3 regions of the Halopseudomonas salegens genome follow, and region 2 is predicted to be linked to each of the others. Evidence: predicted binding sites of a transcription regulator. Region 2 holds the regulator's gene; each other region holds the start of a gene.
What was found. The regulator sigma-54, encoded in region 2, starts transcription at its own class of promoters, with help from an activator protein. The targets are predictions, from matches to a motif close to ANTGGCATNNANNTTGCTNT.

Region 1 (3,745 bases), 1.4 Mb from region 2:
ACCGGAGTGGCTGGCTTCATCAATGGCTGGTTCAGTCCGGTTCTGATCCAGCGGTTGCACTTTCTGGGTGAGAGCCAGCAACGCTGCTTTGAAACCTTTGTCGATTTTTCTACCCCTGAAGCCTTGCTGGCCTGGAAGGCACTGGCGGCTGAGCCCTGGCAGACAGAGATTGAACAGTTGCGCCTGGTAGCCATGCGCAGCAGTGAGCAACAACCGATTCCTGCCAGTTTGCATCTGCCGTGGTTTGAGCTGACTACGACGCGAATTGATGCATTCAAGGCGATTGAAGATCAGTTGACGCTTGAGTTGCGTAACCAATGCCATTGCAGCATTGCCGAGGCAAGCGCGGAACTGGACAATCATCGTGCCCTGCTTAAGCGCCTGGGAAGTATGGATAGTACGGCAGCCAGTCCGGGTACCCGGTTGTACAACGTGCAGGCAACCGAGCTGGAATCAGTGCCCGGCGATGCCATGGGTCATCAACTGAATCGTTCGGTGCTGGATTTGGTGCATGAGCAGAATCAGCGTTTGCTGGCACTGCACGATGAGCTGGCCGTAGTGCGTACTTCGTTGGACGAGCGCAAGTGGGTAGAGCGAGCCAAGGGCTTGCTGATGGAGCAGCACAAGGTCAATGAACCTGAAGCTTACCGGCTGTTGCAGCAGGCGGCGATGAGTCAGGGCGTGCGACTTCTGGAAGTGGCACGCACTCTGATCAATCAGGAAAAAGGCCGTCCGGGAAGGTGATTGCATGCACTGGCACTGCGCAAGTCCCTATTGAGTTGCGCTTTAACTGTGCACTTTATCCGTGGGTCTGCTTCTCCTGCTATCGGCTCAAGGGTCATAACATCGAACCACAAGCGGAATACCCGAGCTCTTGATGCCCATGGTCTTCAGGTTTATCAGGTTATTCGAGCAAGTGGCTGTATTCAAATGGAATATTCCTGCTTCTCGGAAAGGCATGTGAGTGCATCCATTGGCTGGATGGAGAGCATGCCCAGACTGAAATCAGTCCTGTTCAGGCAAGTTGGCACAAGCTCTGCATTGCGATACTCAGGCCAGCAGTAAGGCTACACATTGATTTTGGACAACGGCGTCCACTCCACCTCGATTTGCTCGAGACCGGAGTGCACGCCGTTTTTTTTTGCGTATTTGCAAGGGGTGCACTGATGGACAAGAGCAAAGAGTATTCGGCAAAAATCAGTGAAAATACGATTAAACGTCGTGATTTTCTGAAGTACTCAGTTGCCGCAGCAGGGGGTGCTGCGCTCTTGGGTGGCGGGATTCCCGGCTTGCGTACCGCGGCTTGGGCGGCGGGTTCGGATGCACCGGAAACCACCAAGGCAAAGCTGGGCTTTATTGCTCTGACCGATGCGGCGCCACTGTTTGTCGCGCTGGAAAAGGGGATGTTTGCCAAATACGGCATGCCGGATGTGGAAGTGCTCAAGCAATCCTCCTGGGGCACCACACGCGATAACCTGGTTCTCGGCTCCGAGCGCAACGGCATTGATGGCGCGCATATCCTTACCCCCATGCCCTACCTGATTTCATCCGGGGCCATGACTGCGAACAACGTCAAGGTACCCATGGTGATTCTGGCCCGGCTCAACCTGGCGGGGCAGTGCATTTCGGTCGGCCGTGAATACGCCGATCTCAAGCTGGGGGTCGACAGTACCCCCTTCAAGGCTGCGCTGGCAGCCAAGCGAGCAGGGGGTGATGAAGTACGCGCTGCAATGACCTTTCCCGGCGGCACCCATGATCTGTGGATTCGCTACTGGATGGCGGCGGGTGGCATCGACCCGAACCGGGATATCGCCACTATCGTGGTGCCGCCGGCACAGATGGTCGCCAATATGCGCGTCGGCAGCATGGACACCTTCTGTGTCTGTGAACCCTGGAACGAGCAATTGATCAGTCAGGGCATTGGCTATACCGCCAATACCACGGGTGAGCTGTGGGACAAGCACCCGGAAAAAGCCCTGGGCATGCGCGCTGACTGGGTTGAACAGAATCCGAATGCAACACGCGCCTTGCTCAAGGCGGTTATGGAAGCGCAAATGTTCTGCGAGGATCCGGCCAATGTTGAGGAGGTTGCCACCATCTGCTCGCGTCGCCGCTGGATCAATGCCCCGTTCGACGACATCATCGCGCGCATGCGCGGCACCTTCGATTACGGCACCGGCAAGGTGGTCGAAAACAGCCCGCACAAGATGCGTTACTGGAAGGACCACGCCTCTTACCCGTTCAAGAGCCATGACCTCTGGTTTCTGACCGAAAACCAGCGCTGGGGTTATCTGCCCATGAATTTCGATACCCAGGGGCTGGTCGAGCAGGTCAATCGCGAGGATATCTGGCGCGCTGCCGCCGCCGATCTGGGTCTGGGCAGCGAGCTTGTTCCGGAAAGCACCTCGCGCGGCAAGGAAACCTTCTTCGACGGCAAGGTGTTTGATCCGGAAAACCCCAAAGCCTACCTCGACAGCCTTGAGATCAAAGCCACGGCCTGAGGCCCTGGCAGGAGGATAGCCTGATGAATGCCAAAGCAAGTATTGAAACCATTAATAGCGTCGAGCCGGTTGCTGATACGGCCGCTGTGGAACGCAGCATGCCGGTCTGGCTGGTCAATGTCAGTCAGTTCCTGTTGCACCGGGCGTTACCGCCAGTGCTGGTGATTGCTGGTTGTTTGCTGCTCTGGGAGATGCTCTGCGCCGCTCCGGACAGTTCATTGCCGGCGCCCAGCCAGGTGGTCTCGGATACCTGGGAACTGATCGTCAATCCCTTCTATAACCACGGCGGTAACGATGTGGGCATGGCCTGGCAGATTCTCGCCAGCCTGGAGCGGGTAGCCTACGGTTATACCCTGGCGGCGATTGTCGGTGTTGCCCTGGGTGTGCTGGTCGGGCAATCGACCTGGGCCATGCGCGGACTGGACCCGCTGTTTCAGGTCCTGCGTACCGTGCCACCGCTGGCCTGGTTGCCGCTGTCACTGGCTGGTTTTCAGGACAGCAACCCGTCAGCCATATTCGTGATTTTCATTACCGCGATCTGGCCGGTCATCATCAATACCTCGGTGGGGGTGCGCAATATCCCTGAGGACTACCGCAATGTTGCCCGGGTACTGCGCCTGAACGGTGCCGAGTACTTCGCCAAGATCATGCTGCCAGCGGCTGCGCCCTATATTTTCTCGGGCCTGCGCATTGGTATCGGCCTGTCCTGGTTGGCGATTGTTGCCGCCGAGATGCTGGTAGGTGGCGTTGGTATCGGCTTCTTTATCTGGGATGCCTGGAACGCGTCGCTGATCAGCGACATCGTACTGGCCCTGATCTATGTCGGCATCGTCGGCTTCGCCCTTGACCGTCTGGTCGCCCTGATCGGTCGACTGGTTACCCGTGGCACCTCTGGCGCCTGAGGAGAATTATCATGAGTAACAGCTATCTGACCATTGAACAGGTCAACAAGCGTTTCAACACCGGTAAAACCAGCAATGATGTACTGCGTGACATCAATCTGAAGATCGAGCGCGGCGAATACATCTCGATTATTGGCCACTCCGGTTGCGGCAAATCGACCGTACTGAACATCGTCGCCGGTCTGCTGGATGCCAGTGACGGCGTAGTGATTCTGGATGGCAAGGAAGTCAAAGGCCCTGGCCCGGAGCGCAGCATGGTGTTCCAGAACCATTCACTGCTGCCCTGGCTCACGGTGTACGAGAATGTCGCCATTGCCGTCAACAAGGTCTTTGGCAGCAGCA
Region 2 (3,745 bases):
AGGTCGATGATGGGTGCCAGCAGTTCCAGCTCCTGAGCGATGGCTTCAGGCAGTGACAGATTTTCATCGGTTAACGGGTGCTTGCGCCGGGTTTCGGAGAATCGCTTGATCAATACTTCGTCTGTGGCGGCAAGAAACAGCACGTCGCATTGAATACCTGAGGCACGCACCTGCCGCAGTAGCTCGGGAAATCGCGCCAGATCACTGGGCAGATTGCGAGCATCAATGCTGACGGCTACCTTGGGCAGCTGTGTATGGTGATTCTTGGCCTGATTCGCCAGTTCCGGCAGCAGGCCAGCGGGCAGGTTGTCGATACAGTAAAAGCCGTTGTCTTCCAGCAGGTGCAGCGCAGTGCTCTTGCCCGAACCGGAACGACCACTGACGACCACCAGACGCATGTCGCCTAGTCTCCGCTGCCGGCGTCAACCATGACCTGATAGAGGTCTTCGGCATTCGCGGCTTTGCGCAGGGCGGCCCGCAGAGTGGGTTGGTCCAGCCGTTCGGCCAGCATCTTGAGAATCTGCAGGTGCTCTTCGGTGGCTTCCTCCGGGACCAGCAAAACAAATATCAGGTCAACCGGTTCACCATCAAGGGCATCGAAGTCGATTTTGCCATCCAGTTGCAGCAGTGCGCCAACCGCTTTACTGCAGCCGGACAGGCGACAGTGGGGGATGGCGATACCATGTCCAAAGCCGGTAGAGCCGAGTTTTTCCCGGGCAATCAGGCTTTCGTAAATGGCGTCAGCATCAAGGCTGGTGTGCTGGGCAACCAGTTTCCCGGTCAGCTCCAGCACGCGTTTTTTGGAAACGCCCTGAACACCGGCAAAGGTACGATCAGGGCTGAGGATTTGTGATATTTGCATGGGGTATGCGTTCAGGCCTTAGCGCGCATGGGCGCCTTGTTGGCGGTCAATGGTCTTTTCCTTGTGCTTGATCAGTTGGCGATCGAGCTTGTCGGTCAAGAGGTCAATAGCAGCGTACATGTCTTCATGGTCAGCGTTGGCAACAACTTCGCCACCGGCAATGTGCAGTTTGGCTTCCGCCTTCTGACGCAGCTTTTCCACTTCCAGGGTAACTTGCACGTTGGTGATCTTGTCGAAATGGCGCTCCAGGCGGGCCATTTTTTCGGTAATGTAGTCGCGCAGGGCGTCAGTAACATCAAGCTGGTGACCGCTGATATTTAGTTGCATAGAGTGCCTCCTGATTGGCGTTTTTGCTGTGGGCAACGCATTGCCCGGTGCTGCACTGCAAATCGGGGCTGGCTTAAACCAGCCGCTTGCGTTCACTCGATGGGGCGATATTGAGCGACTCGCGGTATTTGGCGATGGTGCGCCTGGCCACATGAATTCCCTGTTCTTCCAGTAAACCAGCGATCTTGCTGTCACTCAATGGTTTCTTTGGGTTTTCTGTCGCCACCAGTTTCTTGATCAGGGCACGAATGGCGGTAGACGAGAATTCACCCCCTTCACTGGTGCTGACATGGCTGGAGAAAAAGTACTTCAATTCGAAGATGCCACGGGGCGTATGCATGAATTTCTGCGTGGTTACACGGGAAATGGTTGACTCGTGCATGCCCACGGCTTCGGCAATATCGTGCAGTACCAGCGGCTTCATCGCTTCTTCACCCTGCTCGAGGAAGTCTCGCTGATGCTCGACGATCTGGCTGGCCACTTTCATCAGGGTTTCATTTCGGCTCTGCAGGCTCTTGATGAACCAGCGCGCTTCCTGCAAGTGGTTGCGCAGGTAAGTGTTGTCGCTACTGCTGTCGGCACGGCGAACCATGGCAGCGTATTGGCCGTTGACGCGTACCTTGGGTACTGCCTCCTGATTCAACTCAACCACCCAGCGGTCTTTTTCCCGGCGCACGATGACATCCGGGATCACGTATTCTGCTTCGCCTGAGGCAATTTCGCTGCCGGGGCGGGGATTCAGCGTCTGGATCAGGTTGATGACGTCACGTAGCTGCTCTTCCTTCATCCGCGTGCGGCGCATCAGGGTCGTGAAATCACGGCTACCCAGCAGCTCCAGGTGATCCTTGACCAGGCGCAGGGCCTGCTCCAGCAGGGGAGTGTCGGCTGGCAACTGGCGCAATTGCAGACTCAGGCATTCGCTCAGACTGCGTGCGCCAACACCGACGGGCTCGAATTGCTGGATCCGGTGCAGGACCATTTCCACTTCATCGGCTTCGATGTCCAGCATGGGGTCGAAGGACTCCAGAATGTCTTCCAGACTTTCTTCCAGATATCCGTCAGCACTGATCGCATCAATCAGCGACTCGGCAATCAGGCGGTCGGTATCCGACAGGGGGATCAGGTTGAGCTGCCACTCCAGGTGGCTTTGCAGGGTTTCACCGGTGCCGGTACGCGAGGTGTAATCCCACTCCTCATCATCCTGGTTCGGCAATGAGCTGGCCGAGGTCTGGTAGACATCTTCCCATTGGGTATCTACCGGCAGGTCGGTAGGGATTTCGTCAAACTTGCCTTCCGGTGCGTCAGCATTCGGTTGCCGTGATTCAAACTCAACCGGATCGGGCAAGGTAACGGCCGGAGCCTCTTCACCATTGTCATGATCGCCGCCTTCACTCTGCTCATTTTTACCGGCAGCGGTATAGTCGTCGTCGCCGTCGTCGGCCATTTCCAGCATCGGATTGACTTCCAGCGCTTCCTGGACCTCCTGTTGCAAGTCCAGGCTGGATAGCTGTAGCAGTCGGATGGCTTGCTGCAGCTGCGGCGTCATGGTCAGCTGCTGCCCCATCTTGAGGACGAGTGAGGCTTTCATCGGTGGGTGTTCAACCTTGGCTGCAAAATGTTTCTACCTGTGTCATAGCATGCCTGAAATCAAGGCGCTTTTACATAGCTGCGCCGGCTTGCAGGTTGCTGGAATGAAGCGGAACAGGGCGGATGCGCTGGTCACAGGCGGAAGCTGTGGCCAAGGTATACATCACGCACTACCTGACTGGCGAGCACATCGTCGGCTGAGCCCTCGGCAATGATGACCCCATCGTTGAGGATGTAGGCCTTGTCACAGATATCAAGCGTTTCGCGTACGTTGTGATCGGTTATCAGCACACCGATACCCTTGTCCTTGAGATGCTCAATGATTTGTTTGATGTCGTTGACTGAAATCGGATCGACACCGGCAAAGGGTTCATCCAGCAGGATGAAGCGTGGCTCGGTAGCCAGCGCGCGTGCAATTTCTGCCCGCCGGCGCTCACCACCGGACAGGCTCATGCCCAATGTGTTGGCCAGATGATGTATGTGAAATTCGCGCAGCAGTGATTCCAGTTTGCCTTTGCGACCCTCGCGGTTGAGATCCTTGCGGGTCTCCAGAATCGCCATGATATTCTCCGCGACGGTCAGCTTGCGGAAGATCGAGGCTTCTTGTGGCAAATAGCCGATACCCGCCCGTGCCCGCCCATGCATCGGCAGTGCGGTAATATCCCGACCATCAATAGTGATCTTGCCTTGATCGGCTTTGACCAGGCCGACAACCATGTAGAAACAGGTGGTCTTGCCGGCGCCGTTGGGGCCAAGCAGGCCGACCACGTCTCCGCTGCTGATGCCAATGGATGCATCACGGACGACTTGTCGCCCTTTGTAGGCTTTGGCCAGGTGCTGGGCTTCGAGGGTGGCCATGATCAGTTTTCACCATCGCGATTGCGTGGCTGGATGGTGATCTCGATGCGTTGATCACTGCCGTTGGCGCCGTCCCGTTGACCGGCATCTACCACGCGGCGGTTGATATCG
Region 3 (3,745 bases), 1.3 Mb from region 2:
TCATGACCATCACTCCTCTGTGACTGATAATCCAAGCCTTGCATCGCTGGTCGGGAAAGGCAAGTAATCCCCATGGCTATCGGACAGACGAAAAAAAGGGGCGCCCGAGAGGCGCCCCTGATTCCCTGATTCCGGCTTGTGGCCAGTCTCAGACGCTGTAGTACAGTTCGTATTCCAGCGGGTGAACGAAGGTGCGTACCTTGATCTCTTCAGCTGCTTTGAGTTCGATGTAAGCGTCGATGAATTCTTCAGTGAACACATCGCCCTTGGTCAGGAACTCGCGGTCGGCGTCCAGAGACTCCAGTGCTTCTTTCAGGCTGCCACAGACTTGCGGAATCTGGCTGGCCTCTTCCGGCGGCAGGTCATACAGGTTCTTGTCCGCTGCATCGCCAGGATGAATCTTGTTCTGGATGCCGTCGAGGCCAGCCATCAACAGAGCGGCGAAGGCCAAGTAGGGGTTGGCTGCCGGATCCGGGAAGCGGGCTTCAATGCGGCGTGCTTTCGGGCTGGAAACGTAAGGAATACGGATTGAAGCAGAGCGGTTGCGTGCCGAGTAGGCCAGCATGACCGGGGCTTCAAAACCGGGAACCAGACGCTTGTAGGAGTTGGTCGACGGGTTGGTGAAAGCGTTCAGTGCCTTGCCGTGCTTGATGATGCCGCCAATAAAGAACAGGGCGGTATCGGACAGGCCGGAGTAACCTTCGCCAGCAAAGGTATTCTTGCCATCCTTGCTGATAGACATGTGTACGTGCATGCCGGAGCCGTTATCGCCGTACAGCGGCTTGGGCATGAAGGTCGCGGTTTTGCCGAAGGCATCAGCAACATTGTGCACGCAGTACTTGAGGGTTTGTACTTCGTCGGCTTTCTTCACCAGAGTGTTGAACAGCACGCCGATTTCGTTCTGACCGGCAGTGGCCACTTCGTGGTGATGCACTTCAATGGTCAGGCCCATTTCTTCCATGGCATTACACATGGCGGTACGGACTTCGTGGTCGTGATCGACCGGCGGTACCGGGAAGTAACCACCCTTGACGCCAGGGCGGTGGCCCTTGTTGCCGGTTTCATAATCGGCATCGGTGTTCCAGGAGCCCTGTTCGGAGATGATCTTGAACATGGCGCCGGAAATGTCGGACTTGTATTTGACTTCGTCAAAAACGAAAAACTCGGGTTCAGGACCAACGAATACAGTGTCACCGACGCCGGTGGACTTCATGTACTCTTCAGCGCGCTTGGCGATGCCGCGCGGATCGCGCTCGTAACCCTGCATGGTAGAGGGCTCGATGATGTCGCAGATGATGATCAGCGTCGGGTCTTCGGTGAAGGGGTCCATAACCGCTGTTTCGTCATCGGGCATCAGGATCATGTCGGATGCTTCAATACCTTTCCAGCCGGCGATAGAAGAACCATCGAACATTTTGCCGTCTTCAAAGAATTCGTCATTCACGTCGCGAGCAGGAATGGTCACATGTTGCTGCTTGCCTTTGCTGTCGGTGAAGCGCAGGTCAACCCACTTCACGTCAAATTCTTTGATCAGTTGAATCGTTTTCGACATGGTTTCCTCCAATGGGAATCGAATTGCCGGCTATATGCCGACCGGAATAATGAACAAGAGCGGAGAGTCCAGCGATCCGCTTGGCGATTAGTAGAGCAAAAGCTATGCCAGCTTTAAACAAGCGCGCAAGTGCACGTTTTAGCAGCATTTCTGCCTTTTCAGTGCGCATGCAAAACACGAATATGATCCAATATAGTGCGTCGTGACATTGATATGCACCATATTGGATCATTTTCGTGTGCGGGCCAGCTATTGTACCTTTAATGAGGCTGCATCGTCAGGCTTGCCTGAGCAACGTATAATAATGCGCTTTTGCGTAGCTGAAGCCTATGAAGCTGTTAATCAAGTTCTTTGCCGAAATCACTATCAAGACCACGCCAGTGCGCAAGCGCTTTGTCAAACAGCTCAAAGTGAACTTGCGCAGCTTGCTGGCAGAGATTGATCCGGCGTTGCGTGTTCACGGTGCCTGGGACAGTCTGGAAATCGAAGGGGTGCAGACGGAGAACCTGGCTGCCGCCCTGGACTGTCTGCAGCGTACGCCGGGTATTTCACAAATCCAGGAAGTGCACGAATACCCACTCACCGATTTGCCCACGCTGGCCGATCTGTGCGTGCAGCATCTTGGTGCGCAGCTGGCCGGCAAGGTATTTGCCGTGCGCTGCAAGCGGGTGGGCAGGCACCCCTTCAGCTCGCCGGAAGTGGCCAGCTATCTGGGAAGCCAGTTGTTCGAGCGCTGTGGGGCCGCAGGTATTTCGCTGTCCGCACCGGAGGTCCGTGCAGAAGTGGAAATTCGTCATGAGCGGGTTTTCCTGATTCAGGCGCGGCATGCAGGTATGGGCGGCTTTCCGCTGGGTACCATGGAGCCAGTGCTGAGCCTGATGTCAGGTGGTTTTGATTCCACCGTGGCGAGTTATCAGTTGCTGCAACGGGGGCTTCTGCCGCACTTCATTTTTTTCAATATGGGTGGGCGTGCGCATGAGATCGGTGTACGCCAGATTGCCCATCACCTCTGGCGCCAGTATGCCGGTAGCCATCGCTTGCGCTTTATCAGCGTGCCCTTTGAGGAAGTGGTGGGTGAGCTGATTCGCAATGTGGATGACAGTCAGATGGGTGTGGTGCTCAAGCGCATGATGTTGCGCGCTGCTGACCGGGTCGCACATCAATTGGGGTTTCAGGCCCTGGTAACCGGTGAGGCAATTGCCCAGGTGGCCAGTCAGACACTGCCTAACCTGGCCGTGATTGATCGCGCGGTGGACCGCCTGGTGCTGCGCCCGTTGATCACCACCAGCAAGCAGACGATTATCGCCCAGGCGCGACAGATCGGTGTGGAAGCCATGTGCAGCAGTATTCCGGAATACTGCGGGGTTATCTCGGTCAGTCCGGCGATCTATACCACCCATGGTCGGGTCGCCGAGGCCGAGGCGCAGTTCGATTTTTCCGTGCTTGAGCGTGCCGTAGATAAAGCGCGTTACACCGACTGCCATTTGCTGGATCAGCCGCTGGAGGGCATTGATGAGCTGGAGCTGGTCAGCTCCGCGCAGCCCGGTCAGGTTGTGATCGATATCCGCGCACCGGATGAACGCGAGAACAGTCCTTTGCAACTGGAAGGTGTCGAGGTCAGGGCAATTCCATTCTATGAATTGAAAGCCTCCTTCGCCGAACTCGATCCAGCGCGGGTCTATTTACTGTATTGCGACAAGGGGCTGATGAGTCAGATGCATGCCCAGCATCTGCTGGATGCGGGTTTCGGGCATGTGCGGGTGCTGCGGCCGAGCAATTGATTTTCCCTGCTGCGCAAAAAACATACACTGTCACGTCAGTGTCTGTATAATGCGTACCTCATTTTTTCAGTATGCCGGCCAGTCGCCGCGCTATCCAGGACGTTCAAAGTGATCGAGAATCTCCGCAACATCGCCATTATTGCCCACGTTGACCACGGTAAAACCACACTGGTCGACAAGCTGCTCAAACTCTCCGGCACGCTGGACCGCAAAGAAGCCGAAGGCGAGCGGGTGATGGACTCCAACGACCAGGAGAAAGAGCGCGGCATTACCATTCTGGCCAAGAATACCGCCATCGAGTGGAATGGCTATCACATCAACATCGTTGATACCCCCGGTCACGCCGACTTCGGTGGTGAAGTCGAGCGCGTCATGTCGATGGTTGACTCGGTCCTGCTGGTGGTTGATGCCC

Region 1: the regulator sigma-54 is predicted to act here: its motif matches at 1,024-1,043, upstream of BLU07_RS08865 (CmpA/NrtA family ABC transporter substrate-binding protein).
Region 3: the regulator sigma-54 is predicted to act here: its motif matches at 1,645-1,664, upstream of glnA (glutamate--ammonia ligase).

The regions. Positions count from the first base shown of each region.
Region 1 is NZ_LT629787.1:1,972,943-1,976,687, reverse strand. Features, by position in the region: gene BLU07_RS08870 (nitrate- and nitrite sensing domain-containing protein) at 1-744, shown strand, start outside; gene BLU07_RS08865 (CmpA/NrtA family ABC transporter substrate-binding protein) at 1,167-2,501, shown strand; gene ntrB (nitrate ABC transporter permease) at 2,600-3,403, shown strand; gene BLU07_RS08855 (ABC transporter ATP-binding protein) at 3,415-3,745, shown strand, end outside.
Region 2 is NZ_LT629787.1:591,606-595,350, forward strand. Features, by position in the region: gene rapZ (RNase adapter RapZ) at 1-398, opposite strand, end outside; gene ptsN (PTS IIA-like nitrogen regulatory protein PtsN) at 404-862, opposite strand; gene hpf (ribosome hibernation-promoting factor, HPF/YfiA family) at 881-1,189, opposite strand; gene BLU07_RS02615 (RNA polymerase factor sigma-54) at 1,263-2,777, opposite strand; gene lptB (LPS export ABC transporter ATP-binding protein) at 2,909-3,634, opposite strand; gene lptA (lipopolysaccharide transport periplasmic protein LptA) at 3,637-3,745, opposite strand, start outside.
Region 3 is NZ_LT629787.1:3,064,187-3,067,931, reverse strand. Features, by position in the region: gene BLU07_RS14205 (DUF4124 domain-containing protein) at 1-4, opposite strand, end outside; gene glnA (glutamate--ammonia ligase) at 149-1,552, opposite strand; gene thiI (tRNA uracil 4-sulfurtransferase ThiI) at 1,882-3,333, shown strand; gene typA (translational GTPase TypA) at 3,442-3,745, shown strand, end outside.